Linked DNA regions of Indioceanicola profundi. The protein of the gene in region 1 interacts with the protein of each later gene in a pairwise test. Links are inferred from orthologs where the notes say so. Each region holds a gene or a part of one and is shown on either strand. Other genes may lie near its edges.

What was found.
Region 2: the proteins of tig (region 1) and DOL89_RS07860 interact in binary tests that used the Escherichia coli proteins (3 or more experiments, as listed by UniProt). The link is inferred for Indioceanicola profundi from one-to-one orthologs.

Annotation. Positions count from the first base shown.
Region 1 is NZ_CP030126.1:1,477,087-1,484,216, forward strand. What follows is about bases 1-2,896. They hold tig (trigger factor), read right to left. Parts: upstream 2,167-2,896; coding sequence 835-2,166; downstream 1-834. Other genes in these bases: clpP (ATP-dependent Clp endopeptidase proteolytic subunit ClpP), read right to left, coding at 6-620; DOL89_RS07055 (1-deoxy-D-xylulose-5-phosphate synthase N-terminal domain-containing protein), read right to left, coding at 2,539-2,896. Also shown: more of DOL89_RS07055, read right to left, coding at 2,897-4,890; DOL89_RS07060 (hypothetical protein), read right to left, coding at 5,031-5,297; DOL89_RS07065 (NAD(P)H-hydrate dehydratase), read right to left, coding at 5,581-7,041; DOL89_RS07070 (2OG-Fe(II) oxygenase), read right to left, coding at 7,051-7,130. UniProt on the Escherichia coli protein: Involved in protein export. Acts as a chaperone by maintaining the newly synthesized secretory and non-secretory proteins in an open conformation.
Region 2 is NZ_CP030126.1:1,642,219-1,650,879, reverse strand. What follows is about bases 1,793-4,682. They hold DOL89_RS07860 (OmpA family protein), read left to right. Parts: upstream 1,793-2,644; coding sequence 2,645-3,721; downstream 3,722-4,682. Other genes in these bases: DOL89_RS07855 (LuxR C-terminal-related transcriptional regulator), read right to left, coding at 3,809-4,465; DOL89_RS07865 (hypothetical protein), read left to right, coding at 2,223-2,408; DOL89_RS07870 (MBL fold metallo-hydrolase), read right to left, coding at 1,793-1,952. Outside these bases: DOL89_RS07885 (hypothetical protein), read left to right, coding at 1-275; DOL89_RS07880 (hypothetical protein), read right to left, coding at 288-539; DOL89_RS07875 (hypothetical protein), read left to right, coding at 690-911; more of DOL89_RS07870, read right to left, coding at 924-1,792; DOL89_RS07850 (response regulator transcription factor), read left to right, coding at 4,732-5,487; DOL89_RS07845 (protein phosphatase CheZ), read right to left, coding at 5,598-6,329; DOL89_RS07840 (YgaP family membrane protein), read left to right, coding at 6,518-7,012; DOL89_RS07835 (phasin family protein), read left to right, coding at 7,202-7,702; DOL89_RS07830 (23S rRNA (adenine(2030)-N(6))-methyltransferase RlmJ), read right to left, coding at 7,761-8,606; DOL89_RS07825 (DMT family transporter), read right to left, coding at 8,623-8,661.

The DNA.
Region 1 (7,130 bases):
CCAGATCAGCCCTCGCTGCTCGGCCGGTGGGTGAACACGTCGTCGATAAGTCCGAAGGACTTCGCCTCCTCCGGGCTCATAAACTTGTCGCGCTCCATGGCCTTTTCAATGACATCCATCGGCTGGCCGGTGTGGTGGTGGAAAATCTCATTCAGGCGCTGGCGCATCCGCAGGATTTCCTGCGCCTGGATTTCGATATCCGCCGCCTGCCCCTGGGCGCCGCCCGAGGGCTGGTGGACCATGATCCGGCTGTTCGGCAGCGAGAATCGCCGGCCCGGCGCACCGCCCGCCAGCAACAGCGCGCCCATGCTGGCCGCCTGTCCCATGCAGATCGTCGCAACCGGAGACCGGATGTACTGCATGGTGTCATAGATGGCGAGACCGGCCGTCACGTAGCCGCCCGGCGAGTTGATGTAGAAGGAGATTTCCTTGCTCGGATTCTCCGCCTCCATGAACAGGAGCTGGGCGCAGACTACGCTTGCGACCGCGTCATTGACGCCGCCCACCAGGAAGATGATGCGCTCCTTCAGGAGGCGCGAATAGATGTCGTAGGCGCGCTCGCCCCGGTTGGTCTGCTCGACCACCATCGGAACCAGTGCATTCATCTGCGGCTCGATCATGTCCCTCGCTCAGCTCCGCTGCGTACCGGTCGGGATGTTTCGTTCTCACGTCATAGCCGGTCAGGTCCGTGTTGCGCCAGACCGAAATTGACGCAAAAGACTAAGGACCGGACAATGCCTCGGATGTACCGGGGTGCGGAACAGATAGGGGCGGTGACCCGCTTGGACCACCGCCCCCGAATTCAATTCAGCCCAGTGTGGGAAGAAGACCGGATCAGGCCTGCTCCTCCTCCGGGTCCTTCATCAGCTCCTCGGCCGTGACCGGGACCTCGTTGACCTTCACGCTGGACAGGATGTGGTCCACGACCTTGTCCTCGAACAGCGGGGCGCGGAGCTGCTCGATGGCCTGCGGGTTCTTCTTGAAAAACTCGAACACCTGCTGCTCCTGGCCGGGGTAGCGCTGCACCTCGGAGATCACGGCCTTGTTCAACTCGTCACGGCTGACGGTGACGTTGTTGCGGCGGCCGATTTCTGACAGCAGCAGACCGAGGCGGACACGGCGCACCGCGATGTCGCGATACTCCTTCTTCAGCTCCTCCTCGTCCTTGTCCTTGTCTTCCTCATCGACCTGACCGGACTGCAGCTCCTGCTGGAGGCGGCTCCATATCTGGTTGAACTCGATGTCGACCATCCCGGCGGGGACGTCGAAATCGTGCAGCTCGGCCAGCTTGTCCAGCAGGGCGCGCTTGGCACGCAGGCGGGAAAGGTTGCCGTAGTCGGCGCCGATGCGCTCGCGGATGGCCTCGCGCAGCTTCTCCAGATCATCGAAGCCGAAGCCCTTGGCCAGATCGTCGTTCAGCTCGGCCGGCTTGGTTGCCCGCAGCTCCTTCACGTCGACCTCGAACACAGCCTCCTTACCGGCCAGCTCGGCGGCATGGTACTCGGCCGGGAAGGTCACGGTGACGGTCTTGTGCTCGCCCGCCTTGGCGCCGACGAGCTGGTCCTCAAAACCGGGAATGAAGGTGCCGGAGCCCAGCTCCAGGCTGTAATCCTCGCCCTTCATGCCGGGCTTCTTCTCGCCGTCGACGGAGCCGTCGAAGTCGATGACCAGGATGTCGCCATTGGCGGAGGCGCGGTCCTCTTCGACCTTCTCGCTCTGCTTGCGGCTGTCGGCCAGACGCTTCAGCGCCTCGTCCACCTGCTCGTCATTGACGGGGACCACCGGCTTGGTGATCTCGACGCCGGACAGGTCGGCCGGCTCGATCTCCGGCAGCAGCTCCACCTTCATGGAGAATTCCAGGTCCTTGCCCGGCTCGAAGCTGGTGACTTCCACCTTCGGCTGGAGGGCCGGACGGAGGTTGTTCTGCTCGATGGCCTGAGCCTGGCTATCATTGACAGCACCCTCCAACACCTCGCCCATCACGGACTGGCCGTAGCGCTGCTTCAGGATCGGCATCGGCACCTTGCCGGGGCGGAAGCCGGGCATGCGCACGGTCTTGCCGATCTCGGTCAGCTTGGAGTTGACCCGGGCGTCGATGTCCGTGGCGGGGATGACGACCTTGAATTCACGGCTCAGGCCGGCGGCGCTGGTCTCGGTGATCTGCATGGGAAGGAGTGCCTGTCTTCTTCTGTGGTCGCCCCGCCGGCGAATCCGGTCAGGAGCTCCCGCGCCAAGGTCATCCCTTGCGCGGTGGTTGCGGTTACGATCATGGTGCGGGCGAAGGGACTTGAACCCCCACGTCTTTCGACACCGGAACCTAAATCCGGCGCGTCTACCAGTTCCGCCACGCCCGCCCCATGCCGGAACGGCCCGAACAGGGCCACCCCGGCGGGAGCGGTCCCTATAGCAAGGGAACGGGCTCCCGCCAAGGGCGATATGGATCAATAAGCCGCCGGAATATGATTCCCGAGTCCGCCGGCCCTCCCCCGCCCTTCGACCGGTTCAGGGCGACGTTGGGATATCGCCTGCCGCGTCCGTTCAATCCAGGAGCACGCGCGCCGCTGCGTCCAGAATGCCGTCCGCATCCAGCCCCATGACCCGGTAGATGTCCTGGATGTCCGCCGACTGGCCGAAGCTTTCGATGCCGAGCGCCGCCACCTTGTGCCCGCGCACGCCGCCGAGCCAGGACAGCGCCGCCGGGTGACCGTCGATCACGGTGACCAGCTTTGCATCGGGGCTGAGGCGGCCCAGCAGCCGCTCCACATGGCTCTCGGCACCCTGCCCGCCCTGGCGGCCGGCGCGGGCAGCGCTCCAGCCCTCCTGCAGCCGGTCCGGCGAGGTCACGGCCAGCAGCCCGGCCCCCGGCACATCCTCCAGCAGGGCCGCATGAGCCTGCATCGCCTCCGGCGCCAGGGCGCCGCAATAGACGATGGCGAGGTCGGCATCCGGCGAGGGCTCCCGCACCCAGTAGCCGCCATCGATCACGGCCGCCGTATCCAGCTTGCGCTTCGGCTGCTCGATGCTGCGGGTGGAGAGACGCAGATAGACGCTGCCGCCGTCCGCGGCCTGCATATGCTCGAAGCCCCAGCGCATGATGGCCGCAAGCTCATCCACATAGGCCGGTTCGAAGCTGGCCAGCTTGGGCAGGCCCATGCCGATCAGGGGCGTGGCGATGGACTGGTGCGCCCCGCCCTCCGGCGCCAGGGTGACGCCGCTGGGGGTCGCAACCACCATGAAGCGGGCGTCCTGGTAGAGCGCGTAGTTGAAGGCGTCCAGCCCGCGCATGATGAAGGGGTCGTAGAGCGTGCCCACCGGCAGCAGCCGCACGCCGAACAGCTCGTGGCTCATTCCCAGGGCGGCCAGCATCAGGAACAGATTATGCTCGGCGATGCCGAGTTCCATGTGCTGGCCGTCGGGCGCGCCGTGCCAGCGATGGGCGGAGACCACCTTCTGCTCCCGGAAGATGTCGATGACCTCCTTCCGGTCGAACAGCCCTCGCCGGTTGACCCAGCCGCCCAGATTGGTGCTGACGGTCACGTCCGGCGAGGTGGTCACGATGCGCGACGCGATCTCCGCATCCGACTTGGCCAGTTCCGCCAGGATCTTGCCGAAGCCCTCCTGTGTGGAGGCCTTGTCGCCGCCCGGCGATGGCAGGTTCGGCACCGGCACGGAAGCCGCCTTCAACCGGCGGGAACCGCCCTGGACGAAGGGCACCTCCGCCAGGAACGCCTCCAGCTCCTCCGGGTCCACGCCCAGCCCGGCGAAGCGCTCCCACTCCTCGCCGTCCTTCAGGCCGCACTGCCGCTTGAACTCGGCCATCTGGTCCAGGTTCATCAGGCCGGCATGGTTGTCCTTGTGGCCGGCGAAGGGCAGGCCCATGCCCTTGACGGTGTAGGCGATGAAGCAGGCCGGCTGCTCGCTCTCCACCCCGTGGAAGGTGTCGAGGATCGTTTCCAGGTCATGCCCGGCCAGATTGGTCATCAGCGCGCCCAGCATGGCATCGTCATGGCTGTCCAGCATGGCCTTGATGCCGCCGGTGTCGCCGAGATCGCGCACCAGCGCCTCGCGCCAGGCCGCGCCGCCCTTGAAGGTCAGCGCGGAATAGAGCTGGTTCGGGCAATTGTCGATCCAGTCCCGCAAAGCGTCGCCGCCCGGCTGCTGGAACGCGGCCTCCAGCTTCTTGCCGTACTTCATGATGTTCACGTTCCAGCCCAGCGACCGGAACATGCCCTCGATCGGGACCCAGAGCTTGTCGGAGACCACGGAATCCAGGCTCTGGCGGTTGTAGTCGATGATCCACCAGGTGTTCCGCAGATCGTGCTTCCAGCCCTCCAACATGGCTTCGAAGACATTGCCCTCGTCCAGCTCGGCATCGCCGACCAGGGCGACCATGCGCCCCTCCGGCTGGTCGGTCATGCCCTTCAGCCGCACATAGTCCTGCACCATGCTGGCAAAGGCGGTGACCGCCACGCCGAGGCCGACGGAGCCGGTGGAGAAATCCACGTCCGGCGTATCCTTGGTCCGGGACGGATAGGACTGAGCCCCGCCGAGGGCGCGGAACCGCTCCAGCTTGTCCCGACTCTGCCGGCCCATCAGGTACTGGATGGCGTGGAAGATCGGGCTGGCATGGGGCTTCACCGCCACCCGGTCCTGCGGGCGCAGCACGTCGAAGTACAGCGCCGTCATGATGCTGGCGAGCGAGGCGCTGGAGGCCTGATGGCCGCCGACCTTCAACCCGTCGCGCGAGGGGCGCAGGTGGTTGGCATTGTGGATTGTCCAGGTGCTGAGCCAGAGCACCTTGCGCTCCAGCTCCTTCAAGAGATGCAGACGGCGCTCCCGCTCGGACGGGGCCTTGTCGCCGATCTTCGGCAGGGTGGCGGTATCGGGCATTTCCAGGAGTCTCTTCTTCCGGGGCCCGCACATCTGCGCCGGCCATGGGTGGAGGTTGGACTCCTGTATAAGACTTCCCGCCCGCCTGGGAAACAGCGGGCCGCTGCCCTACCCCGATGTGCAGCCGGCAATCCGCGGGATCAGTCGGCAACCTGTTCTTGAAACAGGCGCTGGAAACTGTCCACCGACAGCGTCCTCAAATCCCCACCCGCGGCCTCCTCGCCGCCGCCGCCCCGGCACTGGTCGTTGTGGACCATGAAGCGGACATGCGGAATGTTGAACTGCGTGTCAGTCACGGCAAGCACATAGGCCGTCTCCGTGACGCCCCGCGCGATGACGCGCCTGTAGACGGAGCCCGGCACCACCGGTTTCTCCAGCTTGGCACGCTTGAACAGCGTGATGCCCATTGCCGCCCCCTGTCCGGTTATTTTCGATTCCGGGGTAGCCGCCCAGGCCCTGTTTCCTGGGGCTAATCCAATTTACTTACGCAAACAGGTTAACCCGCATTCGGAACACGGGCAAGGTTTTGATAACCATATCTGCGACTGCCGTCCCATGGAGACGGCGGAATCGATGATTGCTGTCGATAGGGAGCGGATCAAATGCATAAGACCGCATGCATGTGCATTCCGGGAGACTGGCAGACTGGCGAATGAGGCAGTTGCGGTCGGAGGGAACTGCTTCCGATCGCTATTGCGCTTTGAGCCTGCGCAGAACTGCTGGCAATGCTTCCGGCAAATCTTCAGCGATCAGCCCAGGTCCCGCCTGCCGCCCGGCCTCTCCATGCAGCCAGGCAGCGGCGCAGGCGGCATCGAAAGCGCTCATCCCCTGCGCAATCAGCCCGAGCGCCATCCCTGCAAGCACGTCGCCGGAGCCGGCGGTGGCCAGGTCCGGCGGGGCGTTGTCGTTGATCACCGCCCGCCCGTCCGGGTGCGCGACGACCGTGTCCGCGCCTTTGAGCAGAACCACCGCCCCGCTCCGCCTCGCAGCCGCCCGGGCCCGCTCCAGCTTCGATCCTGTCAGGCCGCCGAAGACGCGGCCGAACTCCCCCTCATGGGGGGTCAGCAGCCAGCGGTCGGAAAGTCCGGAGAACAGCGCCTCGGCATCTCCGGCAAAGCTTCCAAAGACATCCGCATCCAGCACGCCGGCTTTCCCGGCTTCCACCGCCGCCCGGACAGCGCTTCGTGTCTCCGCCGACACGCCTCCTCCGGGGCCAATCAGGACGGCATTCCGCCGGGGATCGGCGATCAGTTCGGCGAAGGCACCGCTGTCGGCTACAGGCTGCACGATCACGCTGGGCATGGAGAGCGCATAAATCTGCACGGCCGGCGGCGGTGCGGCGATGGTCGCCAGCCCTGCCCCGACCCGCAACGCCGCCCGCGCCGCCAGCCGTCCCGCCCCGGTCATTACCTCCCCGCCGAGGATCACCGCATGTCCGCGGCTGTACTTATGTCCGCCGAGACTCGGCCAGGGATACCGCCCACCCCACAGTTCCGGATCGTTTCGGCGGCACAGCGGCTCTATTCCGTCCAGCACCCGTGCGGGAATGCCGATATCCGCCACGACCAACTCCCCGCACAGCGCCCGCCCCGGCAGCAGCAGGTGCCCCGGCTTGTGCCGGAAGAAGGTGACGGTAAGGACAGCCCGCGGCGCGGCCCCCAGCACCTTGCCATCGTCGCCCCGGATGCCGCTGGGCACATCCACCGCGACGACCGGTGTTCCGCGCCTGACCAGTTCTTCGACCACGCCCAGGGCGACGCCATCCAAGGGACGGGACAGCCCGGCGCCAAACAGCGCATCGATCACGAGTTCCGCTTCGTCCAGCAGAGCCGTCCCAAGCGGCTCAACCGGACCGGTCCAGGTTCCGGCCGCCCAGGCGGCGTCCCCCTTCAGCGACTCCGTGCTGCCAAGCAGCCCCAGCCGCACCGGCCATCCAGCCTTTGCCAGAAGGCGTGCCGCGACGAATCCGTCGCCGCCATTGTTTCCCGGCCCGCACAGAACCGCGACCGGCCATGGACTCCATCGTTCCCGGATGGCATGGGCCACCGCGGCGCCAGCCGATTCCATCAGTTCGGGTCCGGGTACGCCGGCGGCCATGGCGGCCCGGTCGGCCCGGTACATCTCATCGACTGTCAGAATCTCATGCGCCATGGCGGGTCCTCACCACAGGTCGGATGCGATCTCCGCCGTGAAGAACAGATAGGCCCGCTCGAACGGTCCCGGCCCGCGGGGGATCACGC
Region 2 (8,661 bases), 170 kb from region 1 along the record:
GCAAGGGCAGCGCCACGAAGCTGTTCGACAGCTATCGCACAAGCCTTGCGAACGAAATCTCGCGCCGCGCCATCGCGCTCAGCAATCCGGTCTTCTGTGCGGCCTATGTGCCGCTTGCAGAGAAGGCGCTGACCCTGACCTCGGCCGAACTCGGCCAGAGGCTCTCAGCACCGGAGCAGGGCGTGCAGGTTGCGTCGCTGCCCCGGTGCGACCGGCCCCTGCAGACGTTGCAGGTGGCCGCCAGCGGTTCCGGGGAGTCGGGCCCCGCCCGCTGAGCCGGGCCGCCGCTACCGGACGGACGGCGGAAGGGAAAGATCACCCGGATCGCGGGCCAGCGCCGCCGTGTTCGGCATGACGGCGCGCGTTCGGGCCAGTTCTGATTCACAGGCCTGCATGACCTGACGCCAGAAAGTCGCGCCACGGTGATGGTTGACGGCAATCAGCTCCACGAGCCGGTTCCGGGAATGGGTCACGGCATCCTCACCCAGCTCGCGGACAAGCTGCACGGCGACTGCCAGGATATCCAGATTGTGTTTCATAGCTGCAATAACGCAGTGCAGCATCATGCGTTCCCGACCGGCCGGAACCCCCCTCCTAATGGTGTTGTTCTTTTTGCAGGGAGCAGAGGCATTCTCCCAAAGCGATCTCCGAACGGGATGGTCGCACTACGCCGACAGGGAAGTATTCAGATGCAGGTCACGCGCAGACACGGCCGACAGGATGTCCGGATCGGGCAGCGGTTCCGCAAAACGGGCGCCGGAGTCTGGGAAGTCGTCGGGATGAGCCGGGACGGGATGGGGCACCAGCATGTCCGCCTGCGCCGCGTCGCGGACCCCAACACAGAGAAGACCATTGCCATGGCGATGCTGTACAACGCCCGCGAGTTCCAGCCGGAACCGGTGGAGGAATAAGGGCCGATGGCGTCAGCCCGCCCGGAAGCGGTGTATTCCATCCCCGGCCGTTTCAACGGTCATGCGCCTCAGGCGGACAAGATGATGCAGATGGGCCAGCGCCTCTCCCAGCGCGAAGCTCGTCTGGTGCGTGTCCAGGGCACGGGGGAACAGGAGGTGCATGATCTCCGCTCCCGACCGCGGCCGTGCGGCACAGTGGCCCACCGTCTCCTCCAGCCGTTCCGCATGGTGCGCCGCCAGGGCGTCCAACCGGCTTTCCAGCCCGTGGAACGGCAACCCGTGGGACGGGAGAACCAGCGTCCTTTCCGGCAGGCCGCGTAGGCGATCCAGACCGTTGAGGAAGTCGGACAGCGGATCGGCTTCCGGTTCCAATGGCCACACGCTGACATTCGGGCTGATCCGGGGCAGCACCTGATCGCCGGAAATCAGAAGCTCCAGCTCGGGACAGTACAGGGCGGCATGCTCCGGCGAGTGCCCGCCGCCGCCGATCACCCGCCAGTCTCGCCCGCCGATCCGCATCTGGTCGCCATGGCGGATGCGGTGATAGGCCGCCGGCACCGCTGGAACCCCGCGGGGGTAGGCGTTGCCCCGCTCCAGCATCGATGTGAGTTCAGCCCCGGTCAGACCCGCATTGCGGTAGAACCGCTCGAAGGCGGCGGCAAGATCGGACGTCCGGTCCTGGTGCAGCAGGCGCGCCATCAGCCATTCGGCCTGGGTCATATGCAGCGGGACATCGAACCGGCGGACGATCCAGTCGGCCAGACCGGCATGGTCCGGATGGTAGTGGGTGACGACCAGCCGCTCGACCGGCAGCCCGTCCAGTCCGGTGGAGAAGACATGCTCCCACTGGGCGCGGCCGCGGCTTCCAGCGATGCCGGTGTCCACGATCGTCCAGCCATCATCGCCGCGCAGAAGCCAGAGATTTACATGGTTCAGCGCGAAAGGCAGGGGCTGGCGCATCCAAAAGACGCCGGATGCGACCTGCAACAGCCGGGACTCGGCCGGCGCCTGCGGGTAGGGATGGGACAGGGTATCTGGCAAAACGGTCTATCCTGGGTTCGGTGACCTGGAGACGGGGGCCATCGAGGATGGTCGGTCCGCGTATCCCCCGGATGGCAGGGGGAACGCAAGCCCGCTTCCCCTGTTCGGCACATCCGTATTGCTAAGTGCGGAGGGGAAGTGGACCTAAGGCGCATGGATTCCCGCCGGCCTCGGGATGTAGATGGGCACTGGCTGCGGACGCAAAGTCCTGCGGTGCAGAGATCATTGCGGCGGCCCAGCCGCGTTCCGTTGTTGCCAAGGATGTATAGAATGCAGCGTAAGGACAGCTACGTCATCGAAATCGAGGACGAGGCGGTCGGTCTCGTCGTTGATGAGCACGGCGGGATGGTATTCCACGCGGCCCATCCTTCGCTCGGCGGCCTTCACGGGCGTCTGTTCCCGGATGCGACCGATGCCGTGCGTGCAGCCCGGCAGGCTCTTCGACTTGCGGCCTGACGGCTGCAACCCACCTATGTGATGTTGTCGTTTCCCTGGCAGCGCCTTGTGTCCCGATTAAAATCCTTTCGTGGTGCCACAAAGTTGCCAGCTTGCCTTGGCAAGCGTTTCTTATAACTGAGCCGACACCGTCGGCCGGTGTACCTCCGGGACCAACCCCGGAGGGGCCGGCACCAGAAAACGGTCGGTTATCACCGGGAGCGGCCTTCGGGCCCATAAGGAGAAAGGTTAAAACGATGAAATTCCGCCACATGTTGCTGGTCAGCGCCGCGGCGCTCGCCATGCCGGCGACGTCATTCGCCCAGCAGTCCTCCACCATCAGCGAAGGCTTCTATGTCGGCGCCCAGACCGGGGTGAGCTGGCTGAACAGCTTCTCGCTTGCAGGGCCGGTCGAGAACAATGTCGGCTTCGACGAGGACTGGACCGGTCTGGTCGAGGCCGGCTACCGCATGGGCAACGGCCTGCGCTTCGGCCTGGAGTTCAGCTATAGCGACCATACGGTCGGCGACATCACGGGCGGCGTGAACCGCGTCGGCGGCGACGGCGACCTGAACGCCTATACCTATATGGCGACGGCGACCTATGAGTTCGACACCGGTTCCCCGATCCGCCCGTATCTGGGCATCGGCGCCGGCGTTGTGACGCTCGAATACGACAATGTCGGCCCGGTGTTCAGCGCCGGCCAGTTCGTGGACGACAAGGACAGCGCCTTCGCCTATCAGGCCCATGCCGGTCTCATCTATTCCGTCACCCCGAACCTGGACCTGACGCTGGGCTATCGCTTCATCGACAGCAACGGCCTCAGCTACACGACCACGGCCGGGACCGGGTTCGAGGAAGACTACCAGAACCACTCCGTGCTGGCGGGCGTGCGCTGGGTGTTCGGTTCGGCTCCGCCGCCGCCCCCGCCGCCGGTCACCCAGCCCGCTCCGCAGCCTGCGGCCCAGCCGGCTCCGGCTCCGGCTCCGGCTCCGGCGCCTGTGACCCGAAACTTCACCGTGTTCTTCGATTGGGACAGCTCCGAGCTGACCGCGGACGCCCGTGAAGTGCTGTCCAACGTCGTCGAGAATGCCCGCCAGGGCAGCGTCACGGCGATCGAGGTGATCGGCCATGCCGACACGTCCGGCCCGGCCGACTACAATCAGCGTCTGTCCGTCCGCCGCGCCGAGGCGGTGCGGGAGTACCTGATTTCCCAGGGCATGCCGACCGGTCAGGTCGACATCGCCGGCCGCGGTGAGAACGATCTGCTGGTCCCGACTCCGGACGGCGTGCGTGAGCCGTCGAATCGTCGCGGCGTCATCATCTTCCCGTAAGGCGAAGATCGACTCAGGAAAGGGGCGCCGTCACCGGCGCCCCTTTTTTTCTTTGCCCCCAAGGACAGGGGCGCACGGACAGCGAACTCAGCCCATCGGGCGGATGCCGTGTTCAAGGGCCCAGACGGCCGCCTGCGTCCGGTTGGCGGCGCGAATTTTACGAAGCACATTCTTGAAATGCATTTTCACGGTCGACTCCGTGACCTGTAGCCGGATGGCAATGGCCTTGTTGGACAGGCCGGCGAGCAGGCAGGCCAGGATCTGCCTTTCCCGCGGCGAGATGTCCTGGAGACTTCCATGAACGGCGGAGGGCCCGCCCCCAAGCAGGGCGAATGCGCTTGGCGGGTAGACGCACTGGCCGAGAGAGATCAGGCTCAGCGCGTGCCGTAGCGCTGCGGGTTCCATGCCCTTGCCGAGGTGGCCGTCGGCTTCCATGGCCAGGCTGTCCCGTACAGCCTCTTCCGACACATCCTCCGACAGCACCACCAGCGCACTCTCCGGTGCCATGGCGCGGAGCTGACGCAGCATGTCGGTCCGTGGCGCCATCTGCATGCCGCGTCCTGACATTCCCGCCGGATCGACAATCAGGAGCTGCGGTTCCAATCCGGCCGCCATGGCGGCGCTGGCCGCAGCCTCTTCGGAAAAGGAACCCTGGACAACGAACCCGTCCCGCTCCAGCAGGGCCGACAGCGCTGCTGTGAAGAGTTGATCATGGTCGATGATGATGACGGATCGGGCGGTCATGGATGTCCAAATATAAAGAATTTTACGCGATTATTCGGAAAACAATGAGCGTGTCTCGGCTTCGGGAACCCCGCTCTGACAATTGTGGATGCCAGTATCAAAGGAGCGAGTTCAAGTGATAACCTACCCGAAATTTCAACACACGGCCAGGATTGCCTTGCCATCATTTCCATTGGTGCGCAGAATATATCCGTTGGGGCCTGCGCGAAATAAGTAACCTCTGCGCGACCCCGCATCCGGGGTTCCCCCTGTTCGGAGATATCGGGATGACGGCAATGCAAATGACCGGGCTGCGGCTCGACACCGGGTGGGGACCGGCCGTCATCGACCGCGGGCGCGTCGTCGGCAGGTCGGGGGAGGACAGGGCGGCAAACCGCCGACGCTTCCTGATTGTCGATCCGCAGGCCATGGTTCGGCATGGCCTCGCATTGTCCCTGCAGTCGCGCCATCCAGGCGGTTCGGCATATCAGGCAGCCACGGTGGACGAAGCTCTTATCCTCGCCGATGGTGCGGGGAAGGTCGATCTGATCGTCCTGGACATCGACCTGTACCCTGCCACTGCGCATGTGGCGGTGCGCCGCCTCAACGATGCATTTTCCGCGCCTGTGATCGTGACAAGCTCCACGGCGGACCCGGCGGCTGCGCTCGCCTGCCTTTCTGCCGGCGCCAGGGCCTTTCTGCTGAAGACCGATCCCGGCGCCGTTCTGGAGCACACAGTGGGGCTGATCCTGTCCGGCGGAGATCATGTGCCCCTGCCAAGCTGGCTGATCAGCAAGGGGCGGATGATTTCGCGGGAGGAAGCCTGCCCCGTGGCCCCGCTGGATCGGCTGACCGCGCGCCAGCGGGAGATATTCTCGCTGATCCTGTCCGGCTGTTCGAACAAGGAGATCGCACGGAAGATCGGCGTGCTGGAGGGCACCGTGAAGGTGCATGTCCGGGCGATGATGCAGAAGCTGGGTGCCGCGAACCGGACCCAGGTCGCCGTCATGGCCGCCCGTAGCGGTCTGCGTCCTGACCTCTGAACAGTTCCCGGACCGGCTTCCGATCAACTGAAACCGGAAACCGGCCTGACGTTCTTGCGTCGGGGCGAATCCTCATCCGATCAGGCAAGTTAGCCTGATCGGAATCCGCTTTAGTCGAACAGGGCGTCGATATCCGACTGGGAGATTGTGTCGGCAGCCATTGCCGGTCCGTGGAGCTGAAGACCCTCATCCACACGGTCGGTCGTCGGGGGCAGGGGCAGGGTCTCGAACTCCTTCCTGTTCCAGACGCCCATCATGGCTTCCACTCGCTCCTCGATGAAGGAGAGCGCCTGGACCACCTTGGTGATGCGCTGTCCGGTCAGGTCCTGGAAATTGCAGGCTTCGAAGATGCGCAGCGTAACTTCATTGAGGTCCTTCAGGCGGGAATTCTGGTAGCCCTCGGGAAGCTGAGCCCGTACCTCGCTGACGATCTCCTCGATTTCCTCGGCGGCGCTGATGATGACGTTCGTGGCCTGCTCGGTGGAGCGGACCACGGCGTTGAGCTGTTCGCTCGCTTCCAGGAACTTATCGTCCTGCGCCAGGGGATGGCGGAGCTGCGCCATTTCCAGCTTGGTCGCCTTGATCCGGCCGGCGATGTCGGCGATCTCCACCTGAATCTGGTCGATCTGGGTTCTGTCGTGGCTGAGAAACCGGTCAAGCTTGGAGCCCAGCGCGTCGATGGCGAGAAGGACCGCGGCCTGGTCGGCCGGCGCCGCACCCGGCGCCGGCAGGACGGGAGTGGAGGGCAGGGCCGTAGCGGCGGCGGTCGCGTCGGGCCGTATGGCCTGGACCCGGTTCGCGCGCTGCAATTCCGCCATGAACGGCCGCTGTTGACCACGCATCCTCTGCTCCCCTTGCCGATGCGGGCAGCCCAGGACGGCCCGCCCACTCTTTCGGATAGCATGATCGAGTTTCATAAAAATTGTAAGCGCCCCCGTCCTGTTGCCGGGGCGGATCGCGAGCCGGGAACCGTGTGCGCGCCCGGCCTGTTTTCCCGGCAGGACATGAACAGTCAGCGGAGCAGACCCAAGTGAGCGACTCCCGATCAATGATCAGCCAGACCCTGCCCTTCGGTCCCGTGAATGTCGGGCCGACGGAGAGAATCGTCACGGGGGGGATCGGCGGTGCGCTGCTGCTGCTGGGGCTGGACCGCGGACGGGCAGCGGGAACCCTCATGGCGCTGGCCGGCGGCGTCCTGCTGACCCGCGCCGTGACCGGTCATTGCCCGGCCTATCAGGCCATGGGGCGCGGCCACGCCGACGATGAGTTCGGCCGCTTCGATCCCGGCCGGTATGAGGATTTCGAGCGCGACGACTTCACGACCGCCGAGCTGGGCGGGCGAATGGGCGGTGGTTCCATGCGCAACCGCGAGGATGTGGCGGAAGTCCTTTCCGGCCCGCACCCGTCGGCGCAGCAGGGGCGCGGAAACGTGCCGGAAGAGGATGATGTGGAGCAAGCCTCCGAACTCTCGTTCCCGGCGAGCGATCCGCCGTCCTACATGGGCGACCGCGTCGGACACAGGTGAAGAACTCGGATAGCTGCTAGCCTAATGCGGTACTTCTAAGTAACTGCGTCGGCGGCGGAACCGTCTTGTCTTTATCCCTCCCAGGCCATCGCTGCACATGCTAACAAAAGCGCGCCGCGATGGCCCAATCAGCGACACGTCATTACTTAAAATGCGGCGTGATCAGCTGTAATTATGAGGAGAGGCGACATGGCGACCGAGACGACTTCGACGAAGAACGACTCCCGCACTGCAACTCAGCAGGCCGCCACCGAGCTGGCCCGCATCGCCCGGACGGCGGATGGAGCCGGTGCAGCCGAAGCCGCGGCCAAGGTGGGCAGCGACTCCGCGCGTTCGCTGAGCGCGTCCACCGCCGGCAACATGGAGGCCTTCCTGCAGGCCCAGGCGATCATGGCCGAGGGCATGCGGACCGCCTGGCAGGAATGGATGGGCTACAGCCAGTCCGCCATGCAGCGCTGGACCGAAAAGCTGCAGACTCCCCTGCAGATCCGTTCCCCGCAGGACATCATGCTGTCGCAGATTGACACGGCGCGGGAGGAGATGGACCAGCTGCTCCAGAATTCCATGCGCGTATCGGACCTGATGACCAAGGCGGCCGGAAGCGCCATGCGCCGGATCACCGAACGCGGCAGCGCCGTTGCTTCCGACGCCGTGCAGGACTCGGCGGAGATGCAGCGCCCCGCCGCCTGAAGGCTGTGAAGCGCCACCGGGGCGGGACGAAGCAAAGTCCCGCCCTTGCGGCGTCCCCCTATTCAGGGGCGATCCATTCCACCCGCCAGCCGCCCTTGCCGGTGCTCATCGCGCTCTGAAGGGCCGGCAGCACCGTCCGCAGACGGTCGTCGAGCTGCCAGGGCGGATTCACTACGATCATCCCGCAGCCCACCATCCGCTCAACCCGGTCCTCATCCGCCCAGCTGTACTCGGCAGCCAGGATGCGGGGAAGGCCGCTGTTCTCCAGTGCCTGATGCAGGTTCCAGACGGCAGCGCGGTCCTTGATCGGATACCACAGGGCATAGATGCCGGTTGACCAGCGGCCATGGGCGAGGCGGAGCCCCTGTACCAGCCGCTCATACTCATCGGTCGCTTCGAAGGGCGGGTCCACCAGCACCAGCCCGCGCTTCTGCTTCGGCGGCAGGTGGGCCTTCAGCGCCAGCCAGCCATCCATGTGGTGGACCTGCGCCTGGGGATCATCCCTGAACTCCGCCTTCAGCGTCCTGACGTCCTCGGCATGCAGCTCGGCCAGGATGAGCCGGTCGTCCGCCCGCATCATGGAGCGCGCCAGTCGAGGGGAGCCGGGATACCAGCGGAGCGGCTCGCCCGGCGTGTTGTCGGGACAGCGCCGCACGGCTTCCAGATAGACCTTGAGGTCGGCCGGCAGGTTGGTCGCCGACAGCAGACGGCGGATGCCGGCGTCGGCTTCTCCCGTCTTGCGCGCCTCCGTCCCTTCCAGGTCGTAGCGGCCGATGCCGGCATGGGTATCGAGGACGCAGTAGGGGGCAGGTTTGGCGTTCAACCGCTCCAGGATCAGGGTCAGCACCACATGCTTCATCACGTCCGCCGCATTCCCGGCGTGGTAGGCGTGGCGGTAATTCATCGGTTCAATTCCAGATTCAGGGCAGGTCCGCCCGCAGCTTTACTGGTGCAGGACG